Regions from separate parts of the Hymenobacter sp. FMD4 genome, predicted to be linked through region 3. Evidence: riboswitches for the same ligand, from Rfam matches in the RefSeq annotation. Region 3 holds a riboswitch; each other region holds the start of a gene.
The links. Region 3 has a riboswitch for S-adenosylmethionine ahead of AC5FXY_RS13165 (O-acetylhomoserine aminocarboxypropyltransferase/cysteine synthase family protein). Riboswitches for the same ligand answer to the same signal wherever they lie in the genome.

Region 1: linked by a shared signal. The riboswitch ahead of metH (methionine synthase) and the one ahead of AC5FXY_RS13165 (O-acetylhomoserine aminocarboxypropyltransferase/cysteine synthase family protein) in region 3 are both predicted to bind S-adenosylmethionine.
Region 2: linked by a shared signal. The riboswitch ahead of AC5FXY_RS12600 (ATP-grasp domain-containing protein) and the one ahead of AC5FXY_RS13165 (O-acetylhomoserine aminocarboxypropyltransferase/cysteine synthase family protein) in region 3 are both predicted to bind S-adenosylmethionine.

What each region holds. Positions count from the first base shown of each region.
Region 1 covers NZ_JBZYWH010000007.1:169,807-173,738, forward strand. The annotation lists gene AC5FXY_RS09650 (OmpA family protein) at 1-980, opposite strand, end outside; SAM riboswitch class I at 1,222-1,334, shown strand; gene metH (methionine synthase) at 1,408-3,932, shown strand, end outside.
Region 2 covers NZ_JBZYWH010000012.1:30,607-34,538, reverse strand. The annotation lists gene AC5FXY_RS12605 (zinc dependent phospholipase C family protein) at 1-857, shown strand, start outside; SAM riboswitch class I at 1,229-1,327, shown strand; gene AC5FXY_RS12600 (ATP-grasp domain-containing protein) at 1,754-2,731, shown strand; gene AC5FXY_RS12595 (LLM class flavin-dependent oxidoreductase) at 2,731-3,768, shown strand.
Region 3 covers NZ_JBZYWH010000013.1:23,535-27,466, reverse strand. The annotation lists gene AC5FXY_RS13165 (O-acetylhomoserine aminocarboxypropyltransferase/cysteine synthase family protein) at 1-809, opposite strand, end outside; SAM riboswitch class I at 1,186-1,305, opposite strand; gene AC5FXY_RS13160 (LysM peptidoglycan-binding domain-containing protein) at 1,545-1,847, opposite strand; gene AC5FXY_RS13155 (hypothetical protein) at 2,039-2,458, shown strand; gene AC5FXY_RS13150 (lysylphosphatidylglycerol synthase transmembrane domain-containing protein) at 2,594-3,667, opposite strand.

The DNA of each region.
Region 1 (3,932 bases), on a different contig from region 3:
CGGGCGCTGCCTAGGCCTGTGGCCAGCAGTCGTTCGGCTTCGATGCCTTGGCGAATCAGGTAGTCGCGTACAGCTTCAGCCCGCTGCTGCGACAGGGCTTGATTTAAGCTGACGTCGCCTACGTTATCGGTGTGGCCGACAATTTCCAGGCGCAACGAGGGATTGGCTTTCAGAATCTGAGCCAAACGTTCCATTTCAGGCAGCGAAGTAGGCAACAGCCGCGGCTTGCTCTGTTCGAAATACAGGTGTTGCAGGGTTACTACCGCCCCGGCGGGCAGCTTGTTCAGTTCGCTTAACTCGTTATCGGCTGCTGGTGCCACGGGCGGTGCTGTCTGGCGGGGCGCGGGGCGAGAAGGCGCCGGCGTACTTGAGCGGGTTGGTCGCGGCGTTGGCGCTGGTGTAGCTGGGCGGGTTACGGGCGGAGCCGTTTCAACGGGCGGGCGGGTAGCAGGGCGCGTAGTGGCCGGCACAGGTTTGGCCGAAGGCGGCAGCGCTGCAAACAAGCTATTGGCACCCACCGGCACCAATTCCCGGCTGTCGGGCAAGCGCCATTGCAACAGCGCCCGGGAGTCGAATATCGTCTGAAAGTAATCGACGCGCAACCGGTAGTACCTGCCCGCCTCCAGCCGAATGCGAACTGCCGCCGGCACGTGGTCTTGCTCGCGCCAGGCATTGATGATGCGCTTGCCGCCCACCCATACCCGCAGGCCATCGTCCATCACGGTTGAGAATTCATACTCGCCCGATACCGGCGCCAGTATGTAACCTTCCCAGCGTACGGAGAAGTGCTCGGCCCCCAGCCCGGGTGCCGGCGGCTGTTTTTGCCAGCTAAAATCGATGGCCGCGTCGCGCCGGCGCAGCACTAGCTGTTCGAAGTTGGTACCGTTATAGTAAGCAGCTTCCAAGCCCGTGCCCACCGGCAGGCTTGTGGACGACGTTTGCGCCGAGGCGGCCTTGCCACCCAATAAAAAAGCGGCCATCAGGCAACCAGCAAATTTCATAATTCCTCAAACGCTAATGCTGCTTAAACTTACTATTACCCATTGAATAACGTCGGACGCCACGCTTTAGCGTATTGGCTCCTTTGGCAAATAAGCATTCAAGACGCTGCCGGCTCGGTCTTTTCATCGAGGAAAAGCTCCACCAACACCAAACATGTAACTTAATCAAGTTACTATTATCCAATTTGGTATTGCGCATTTCGCTATTTATCTTCGCCAAAGCTTATCCAGAAAGACTGAGGGACTGGGCCCTGTGACGTCTTAGCAACCGGCCGCTGCGGCAGAGGTGCTAACTCCCATCCGAGGCCCGCTGGCGTTCGGAGAAGATGAGCGGAACTTGGTGACTGAAAAGTTGCTTAGGCTTTCCGGATACGCGCTTGCCTCCACTGCTATCCGGAACATTTACATGCCTACTGTCCCTGCTTCTCCCCTCGCCGAGCTGCTTGCCCGCCGCGTCATCGTGCTCGATGGTGCCATGGGTACCATGCTGCAGCGCCACCAGCTCACCGAAGAAGATTTTCGCGGCGAGCGGTTTCGGGACCACCCCAAGCCCCTGCGCGGCAACAACGACCTGCTCTGTCTGACGCGCCCCGACATTGTGCGCGGCGTGCATGCCGAGTACTTCGCCGCGGGCGCTGATCTGGTCGAAACCAACACCTTCAGCGGTACCACTATTGCCCAGGCCGATTACGCCTTGGAGCACATCGTGTATGAGCTGAATTACGAGGCAGCCCGGCTAGCCCGCGAAGCAGCCGACGAATACAGTACACCGGAGCGCCCGCGCTTCGTGGCCGGCGCCATCGGCCCCACGAACCGCACGGCCTCGCTCTCGCCCGATGTAAACCGCCCAGGCTTCCGCGCCGTCAGCTTCGATGAGCTGGCTGTGGCGTACCTGGAACAAATCAAAGGTCTCGTGGACGGCGGCGTGGATGCGCTGCTGATCGAGACCATCTTCGACACCCTTAATGCCAAGGCTGCCTTGTTTGCGGCCCAGCGTTTCTTCGACGAGGGCGGCCGCGTGGTGCCCCTCATGATTTCGGGCACCATCACCGATGCCTCGGGCCGCACTTTGTCGGGCCAGACGGTGGAGGCGTTCTGGAACTCCATGCGCCACCTGCCCATCCTGAGTATCGGCCTGAACTGCGCGCTTGGGGCCCAGCAGCTGAAGGTGTACCTGCAGGAGCTGAGCCGCCTTGCCGATTGCTACATTTCGGCTTATCCGAATGCGGGCCTGCCCAACGCTTTCGGTGGCTATGACGAATCGGCCCAGGAATTTGCCGCCGTGCTGGAAGAGTACCTGCAGGAAGGCCTCGTGAACGTGGTGGGTGGCTGCTGCGGTACCACGCCCCAGCACATTGCCGAAGCCGCGAAGCTGGTGGACCGCTATCCGCCGCGTCCGCTGCCGGTGCGCCCCCGTGCGACGCGCCTGAGCGGTTTGGAGCCGGTAAACATCCACCCCGAAAGCCTATTCGTGAACGTGGGCGAACGGTGCAACGTGACCGGTTCGCGCGCTTTCGCCCGCCTGATTCGCTCGGGGCAGTTTGACGAAGCCGTGGCCGTGGCCCGCGCCCAGGTGGAAGGCGGCGCCCAGATTCTGGACGTGAATATGGACGAGGGCCTGCTCGATTCGGTGGAGGCCATGACCAACTTCCTGAACCTGATGGCTTCGGAACCCGATGTGGCCCGCCTGCCCATCATGATCGATTCCTCGAAGTGGGAGGTGCTGGAAGCGGGCCTGAAATGCACGCAGGGCAAGAGCATTGTCAACTCGATTTCGCTAAAGGAAGGCGAAGAGGTGTTTAAACATCACGCCAGCCTGGTGCGCGCTTACGGGGCGGCCGTCATCGTCATGGCGTTCGATGAAGAAGGCCAGGCCGACAGCTACCAGCGCCGCATCGAAATCTGTCAGCGTGGTTACCGTATCCTGACCGAAGAGGTGGGTTTTCCGGCCGAGGACATCATCTTCGACCCGAACATCCTCACTGTGGGCACCGGCATCGAGGAGCACCGCCGCTACGCCATCGACTTCATTGAGGCCGTGCGCTGGATCAAGCAGCACCTGCCCGGCGCGCTGACCAGCGGTGGCGTCAGCAACGTTTCCTTTGCCTTCCGCGGCAATGACCCGGTGCGCGAGGCCATTCACGCGGCTTTCCTGTACCACGCCATCAAGGCCGGGCTGGATATGGGCATCGTAAATGCCGGCCAGCTGGCCGTGTACGACGAGGTGCCCAAGGACCTGCTGGAAGCCGTGGAAGACGTGCTCTTCGACCGCCGCGACGACGCTACCGAGCGCCTCGTGCAGCTGGCCGATAAGCTTAGCCAAACCAAGGGCGACGCCGCGGCCAAGGTGGTGGAAGCCGAAGCCTGGCGCAGCTGGCCGGTGGAAAAGCGCCTGGAGCACGCCCTGGTGAAAGGGATTACCGATTACATCGAAGCTGACACCGAAGAAACCCTTAAGCTGCTCGGCCGCCCGTTGCCCGTGATTGAAGGCCCCTTGATGGCTGGCATGACCGTGGTAGGCGACCTGTTTGGTGCCGGCAAAATGTTCCTGCCGCAGGTGGTAAAATCGGCCCGCGTGATGAAGCGCGCCGTGGCCTGGCTGGAGCCCTACATGCAGGCCGAGCGCGACGCGGCAGCCCTGTCGGGCGGTACCGAAGCCCGCCAGACCGCCGGTAAAGTACTGCTAGCCACGGTAAAAGGCGACGTGCACGACATTGGCAAAAATATCGTGGGCGTGGTACTGGCCTGCAACAACTACGAGGTCATCGACCTAGGCGTGATGGTGCCGCTGGAGAAGATAGTGGCTGAAGCCGAGCGCGTGCAGGCCGACATCGTGGGTTTGAGCGGGCTGATTACGCCTTCGCTTGATGAAATGGTATACGTAGCGCAAGCCTTGGAAAAGCGTGGCCTGCGGGTGCCGCTGCTCATCGG
Region 2 (3,932 bases), on a different contig from region 3:
TCGATTACGTGGTAACGGAGTCGGTGATTCCGGATTCGCGCAAGTACGCTATCAACGACAAGGCTGAATTCCCGCGGCACTTTATCGACCTGGAGCACTACGGCACCGGCCCCATCAGTGAGCTACCCCAAACGCCCACCGAAGCTTACGCCAAGTACGATGCAGCCCAGCTTGACAAGAGCGGCCGCCTGCCTTGGTACATCCAGGACATGCTCGGCAAGCTTACGCAGGCCATGAAGAACCAGCGCAAGGACGAAATCCTGTTCCTCGCCGCCGACCTAGGCCACTACATCGGCGATGCGCACCAACCGCTGCACACCTCCGCCAACCACGACGGTCAGCTAACCGGCCAGAAAGGCATTCACTCGTTTTACGAGTCACAGCTGCCCGAGCAATTTGGCAAGAACTACAACTTCAAGCTTGCCGAGCCGAAGCTGATTCAGGACCCGGCTGCCGAAACCTGGGCCATCATCGCGCGCAGTCACGCCGCCGCCGACAGCATGCTCACCATCGAGAAGAAGCTGGCTGGCGAACTTCAGGGCAGCAAAATTGAGCTGAGCGCCGATGGCAAAGAGAAGCGCAACGTCTTCAACCAGAAATACCACACGCTGCCTTACGCCAGCGCCTACCACAAGTCGCTCAACAACATGATTGAGCGGCAGATGCGCAACGCGGCCCAGGCCACGGCTAACTTCTGGTACACCGCCTGGGTGAATGCCGGTAAGCCCGATCTGACCAAGCTTGATGCGGAGTACACCACGCGCAGCAACGAAAAGAACCTGAAGGAAGAGCTGAAGCTTATTCAGAAAGGCAAGCTGGTGGATTTCTCCTCGTTCACGGAGTTCCCGGCTAACTAAGCTGCGTGTCATAGCAGCACCATTAGCCCGTCATGTCGAGCGCAGTCGAGACATCTCGCGTGCTGACGGCTGGTAGTAGCCTCATTGTTCAACGAGAGGATTGCTATCGAGCGAGATGTCTCGACTGCGCTCGACATGACGTTCTGGGTTGATGAGTTGATTTTCAGAACCCTTTCAAAATTTTTACTATCGGCTTGCTCCGATAAGCTGCTCCGTTTCTGCCGCGGACCATACCGAAATATTCGGTTGGTCCGCGGCTTTTTTATGCCCGGTTTCCAAAACGTTACCGCCGTACTTTTACGGTACAGTTTGGCTATGTCGCAAAGGCTGCTTTACCTTTGCACCACCAATTCTTTCCGACCAAAGGATTGTTTTTATACAGAGGCGTGGAGAGACAGGCTCTGCGAAACGCCGGCAACCACCAGCGGGAGTCATCCCGGGAACGGTGCCAAGTCCTGACCATATAAAAACAAACAGCCGTGGCTTCAACCAACCGCTCCGCCGTTTTTCAGTTTACTTCCAATGCCTTCAACCAGTGCGGTGCGCTGTGTTGCTGTATGGCCATGGTAGTTGCGGCGTGTTGTTGTTGAGCTGGTCTTTTTAGCTCCCTTCCCGACTGCTCCCGCACTAGCTGACGCTGGCGCGTAACGCTGCTTTCTACACGCAGCCTAAGCGGCGTAGCGCTTTTGCGCTACGGTATGGTCGTTTCGTCATCGACGGGCTCCTACCCATTTTCCTGGCTCCGCTGCCCATCGGCAGCACTGCGTCAGCCCGTTTCGGTTGGCGGCATGGCCGGACCACACCCTAATTCTTGTTTTTCAAGCCTTTACTATCATGTCAGCCGTCCATTTCGGCTGTACCTGAGGCTTTTCACTCGTCACTTTCTTTTCGCTGTCATGCCACAGTATCCCAAGCCCATAGGTATCTATTACGAGCACCCCGAATGGTTTAAACCGCTGTTTGCGGAGCTAGACCGCCGTGGGCTGCCTTACGAGCGAATCGACGCAGCTCACCACCTGTTTGATCCAACCGAAACCGAAAGCCGCTACGCGCTGGTGGTCAACCGCATGAGTTCATCGGCTTACCTGCGCGGCCACGGGCAGGGCATCTTTCACACGGCGGGCTACACCACGCACCTAGAGCGGGTGGGCGTGCGCGTCATCAACGGTTCGGTGGCCACCAGCATCGAAACCAACAAGGCGCGGCAACTCTCGCTATTTGCCTCACTAGGGCTGAATTTTCCGAAGTCGTTTGTGGTAAACCACGCGTCGCGCACCATTGATGCGGCGCAGCAGTTGCGCTTCCCCATCGTGGTGAAGGTAAATATCGGCGGCAGCGGCGCAGGCATTATCCGCTTCGATACTCTGGAAGGCCTGAAGGCAGCCGTGGAAGCCGGTCAAATCGACCTGGGCATCGACCAGACGGCGCTGGTGCAGGAGTACGTGACGCCCCGCGGCGGCAACATTCACCGCGTGGAAATGCTTGACGGCAAGTTTCTCTATGCCATGAAGGTGTACACTACCGGGGAAAGCTTCAACCTCTGCCCGGCTGAAATCTGCCAGATTCCGGAGGAGCAGTCAGCGGAGTTCTGCTTGACGGAAGCCCCCAAAAAAGGCATTCAGGTGGAGGCTTTCACGCCGCCAGCCGAAGTAATTGAGGCCGTGGAGCGCATCGTAGCCGCCGCCAAAATCGACGTGGGCGGCATCGAATACCTTATCGACGACCGCTCCGGCGAAGTGCTGTTCTACGACGTCAACGCGCTGTCCAACTTCGTGGCCGATGCCGTGAACGTAGTGGGCTTCGACCCCTACGCCCGCTTCGTGGATTACCTGGAACGCGAACTGACTTTGGCCACCGAAAACGCTCTGGTATAATGAAATTTGGCTATTGGATGCCCGTTTTTGGCGGGTGGTTGCGCAACGTGGACGACGAAAACATGCGCGCCGACTGGAACTACGTCAAGACCCTGGGCCAGCGCAGCGAAGCCCTCGGCTACGACCTCACGCTCATCGCGGAGCTGTTTTTGAATGACATCAAGGGTCAGGAAGCTCCGTCGCTGGAGGCCTGGAGCACGGCCGCGGCCCTGGCCGCTGTGACCGAGCAGCTGGAAATCATGGTGGCCGTGCGCCCCACGTTTCACAACCCCGCCATCCTGGCCAAGCAGGCCGCCAACATCGACTTGATCAGCAACGGCCGCTTGTCGCTGAATGTGGTGTCGTCGTGGTGGCGCGACGAGGCCACCAAGTACGGCCTGCAGTTCGACCAGCACGACGACCGGTACGCCCGCACCAAGGAGTGGCTGGACGTGCTGACCAGCGTGTGGGACAAGGACCATTTCTCCTACGACGGCAAGTACTACCAGGTAGCCGACAACGTGCTGCAGCCCAAGCCCGCCAAGAAGCCATTCCTGTACGCGGGTGGGGAGTCGGAAGCGGCCAAGGAGCTGATTTCGACGCAGTGCGACGGGTACGTGATGCACGGCGACTCGCCGGAGCAGATCGGAACGCGCATTGCCGATATGCGCCGCCGCCGCGAACAGAAAGGCTTGCCGCCGATGAAGTTCGGGGTGGCCGGTTACACCATCGTGCGCGACTCGGAGCAGGAAGTAAAGAAGGAGCTGGACCGCATCACCAACGTGCAGGCTTCGTCGGCGGGCTACGGCAACTACCAGCAGTGGCTGGCTGGCACGCAGTTGGAGCAGCAAGTGTCCTTGCAGGATTACTCGGTATCGAACCGGGGCCTGCGCACCGGCCTTACCGGCACGCCCGCCCAGATTCAGGACCGCATCGGGGCGTTTGAGCAGGTCGGCGTCGATTTCTTCCTGCTGCAGGCCAGCCCGCAGCTAGAGGAAATGGAGCGTTTCTCGGAAGCGGTGATTCAGGTATTGAATCCGGCCACTAACGCGGCATAGCAAGCCACTGCATAAAGCCTTGGGCGGCGCTGACTCCCCTCTCCCACTTCATCAAGCCGGTTTTGGCCTGGCAGAAGTGGCAAAGAGGAGCCGGCTCCGCCCAAGGTTTTTTGGTTAAGCTTGGTAGTTAGGTAAGCCAGCTATTCGGCTTCCTATAGTGCCTT
Region 3 (3,932 bases):
GCCCGAATGATAAAGGCGATGTTGCCGAACGGCCCGTTTTTGCCGAATACGTCGTTGAATACCAGCCCGTGGTAGCCTTCGCTAGGCTCCGTGAACTGTGGGAATTTGCCGTTGCCGAAGTCGTATTTGCCGCCGTCCACTATCACCCCGCCGATGGAGGTGCCATGCCCGCCGATCCACTTCGTAGCCGACTGCACCACGATGTGCGCGCCGTGCTCCAGCGGCCGGAACAGGTAGCCACCCGCTCCAAAGGTATTGTCCACAATGAGCGGGATGTCGTGCTTCTCGGCAATGGCTGCAATGGCTTCGAAATCAGGAATGTTAAAGCCAGGGTTGCCGATGGTTTCCAAGTACAGCGCCTTGGTATTCTCATCAATCAGTCGCTCAAAGCTTTCAGGATTGTCACCGTCGGCGAAGCGCACCTCAATGCCGAGCCGCTTGAACGCAACCTTGAATTGATTGTACGTGCCGCCGTACAGGAACGAGGTCGATACGAAGTTGTCGCCGGCCTGCAGGATGTTGTTCAGCGCAATGAACTGAGCGGCCTGTCCCGAGGAAGTGGCTAGGGCAGCCACGCCACCTTCCAAAGTGGCCACGCGCTGCTCAAACACGTCCGTTGTGGGGTTCATCAGCCGGGTGTAGATATTTCCGAACTCTTTCAGCGCAAACAAGTTGGCGCCGTGCTCGGCATTCTTAAAAACATAGCTGGTAGTCTGATAAAGCGGCACGGCGCGGGCGCCAGTCGTAGGGTCGGGCTGCTGGCCGGCGTGGAGTTGAAGGGTCTCGAATTGCAGGTTCTGCGTGGACATGATAGTGCTGAGAAAGAGGGTTGTGGATTAAGAAATCGATGCGAGGAACCGGCTACGCTGGACCATAAGCCGCGTATGCCGGAGTGCAGCCCTGCTACAGCCCGGAATACATCAACGGGTGCGTAAAGGCCACGCGCCGCGGGGAAGCCCAGCGGCAATCAGGAAAATTGAGAAAGGGTAGGGGCAGGCTTTACGCGCCTGCAAAGCGCACTACCAACAACAGCAACAACACGCCATCAGAGCCGCACGCAGGGCATGTGGCTGCATCGTTACGCTGGTAGGGTGAGCGGCTACAAGCATAGCTGTAGCAGGCACCGCGGTAGCGCGGAACTGGAAGGAGGTGTCGGAACTATTTGGGTAGTTTGCCATAGCACGCCATTTATTTGCCCCCAGTCTGATGGTCAGTGGGGCAGGACTTGGCACCTGCCGGCTGGTGCATTGCCGGTGGTTGCCAGCGGGTCATCGAGCCTGTTCTCTCGCCGCTTCGGAATAAATCATGCTTCAAAAAACGCCGGGCCGTAAGCCGGGCTGGCACAAAGGTAGTACCGGATGCATTAAACGCAAATCCGGCAAAAAGTTTTTTCGAACACCAAAAATTATAGTTGAAGTGCCTGCGCACCTGGTCTGCAAAGAGGGTTGTAATTATTCGTGTACTAGCTAATAAGGCTTGTACAGTGCATAAAAAAACGTCCAGGGGTCGGACCTGAACGTTCATTAATCAGAGGCGAAATCCGCTTATAGCTGCGGCAGTTTCAGCACTTGCCCTACCTCTATGTGGTCGGGGTTAGAGCCGATGGTGGTCTTGTTGGCATCGTAAATTTGGTGCCACTTGCTGGCGTCGCCGTAGTGCTTCTTGGCAATTTTCGACAGCGAGTCGCCGCTTACTACGGTGTAGCTCTGGCCCTGCTGAGCAGCAGGTTGGGCCTGCTGGTTCTGGTTGCCGAAGAAATCGGCGGCTCCACCGGTTTGTTGTTGGGGCTGGGTTGGTTGTACGGGCTTTTTCTCGCCCTTATCGCTCAGGAAATCAAAGAGTCCCATAGTGGTGTCGTTGGTTGGGTGTAGAATCAGATGCCAATGGCTTGATAGCCAATTGGTCGCCTAAGCTTTACGCCACTGCTGCTAATTGGTTGCTGGCTTAACCCTTTGACAAGAGGCGCGTAAGAAACGCGGCAGCGACTCATCAGTGACTCGCTTTCGAACCACTTGTACCACTCCATTCCAGACATCCTATGAAACGCGCATTCAACACTCCTTTACACTACTTAGCCAGCCTGCTGATGCTGCTCACGCTTGTTACCTACGCCTGCGGCAGCAAGGAAGGCAAGGTGGAAGGAGTAAACATGCTCTACGGCACCGATAGCAAAGTGTGGAAAACCAACCGTGAGAAGGATGCCACCGGCGACAAAGTGAAGCAGACTTCTGAGCAGAAGCAGGAGGAAATTCGTTTTTTCGCCAACGGGCAGTACGTAATGACTTCGCCCACGCAGTCGATCAACGGCAAATACACCTTTGACCAGGGCAACAATAAAATTTCCATGACGCCCGAAAACGGCAGCACCAGCAGCACATTCGACGTAGTGACGCTGACCGAAAAGCGCCTGACGCTGCGCAGCCCCGAAGGTGCTGAACTGCAACTGGCTGCCGACTAAGCGTAGCAATTGGCTAAAAATGCAAAAGCCCTTCAGTCGTCAGACCGAAGGGCTTTTTTATGGTTGGTCGACAACTAAACAGAGGCATTAAGGGGAGGCGGTCCTGATGGGAAAGTCAACCAAATGCCACGGACATTACGATGCCATTACCTCTTTCACAGCCTGTTTGCCAAATACCCGGCCTACCCAGCGCGGCAAGAAAATGGTGCCCAACAGCAAGTACAGGTAGTAGGTGGCGATACGGTAAAGCAGCAGAATAAAGTTCGACATGGTATCGGAGCCAGCGAAGGTGCGGAAGAACAGCGGAAACGCGCCTTCGGCAATGCCCGCCCCGCCCGGCGTAATTGCAATAAGCAGCACTACTTTATAGATGAGGTTGCGGGCGAAAATCAGCCCGAAGTCACCCGGCGATATGCTGATGAAGGCCGCAATAAGGCAGCCGATAACGAGGTAACGCGCCGTCCAGACAAAGACCGTGGACAGGATACCCCGTACCCAGTAGCCCGCGCTGTTGCCGCGTAGCTGCTTGGAGGCGTGCATCAGCTCGATGCTGTGGTGATAAGCCCGCCGGCGCCAGCGGTGCAACCCGCGCATCGAGAACAGCCGCACCAACAGTCGCTTTACCGAGCGCGGATTTACAAAAATGGCGTACGCCATCAGCGAGGAGTACACCAGCGTGGCAAAGTAGCTGACGCCTACCGCAATTTTGAGCGTGAGTACCAAGCCCGATTGCAGGGTTTCGGTGGGATAGATGTAGTCGCCGGCCAATAGCAACACCAGCGGCACCGCCAGCACGAAGTACAGGTTATCGAGCATGGCCGTCACCATCACGTAAGCCAACGACTTGCCTAGCGGAATACCTTCTTTATTGAGCAGCAGGGAGGCAATGGCCGTCCCCCCAACCGCCGAGGGCAGCACGCACGATGCAAACTCCCAGATCATGATGACGTCGACGCTCTGCTTCCAGGTAAGCTGTCCTTCGGCGATGTGCTTGATGCGGTACATATAACCCAAATCGCGCACGAGAAGTACGGCTAGTGTCACCAGCAGCCACTCAGGGCGGGCATTGGCCAAGCTGGCCAAGTCGCCGGGCTTGTAGCTGCGCCAGAACATAAACCCCACCACCCCGAGGCCAATAGCAACCGGCAGCAGCATGCGCGAGGGCGAAAGTTTTTCGAGCAGCTGGCGGTCCTGCTGGGGAGTGGTCATGCGGAATGGGGGAAGGTATTGGGCAAAAATACGGATAAGGGCCTCGGCGTACCGTTAAAAATGGATTAAGCTTCGGGCTAAATGCCCAGTACTGAGCCGTAAATCCCTTCCGTAGCATCAACGAACGTAACTGCAGGAACTGGGTTGCTAAGGAACTGCGGTGGGAAAAACTTGTAACTTTGCCACTTGCTAGTGTTCAAGAAATGATGTCGGCGCAACAATTCGGCCGCAGCATTAGTTAGGCCTACATTCCCACTTGTTGCCG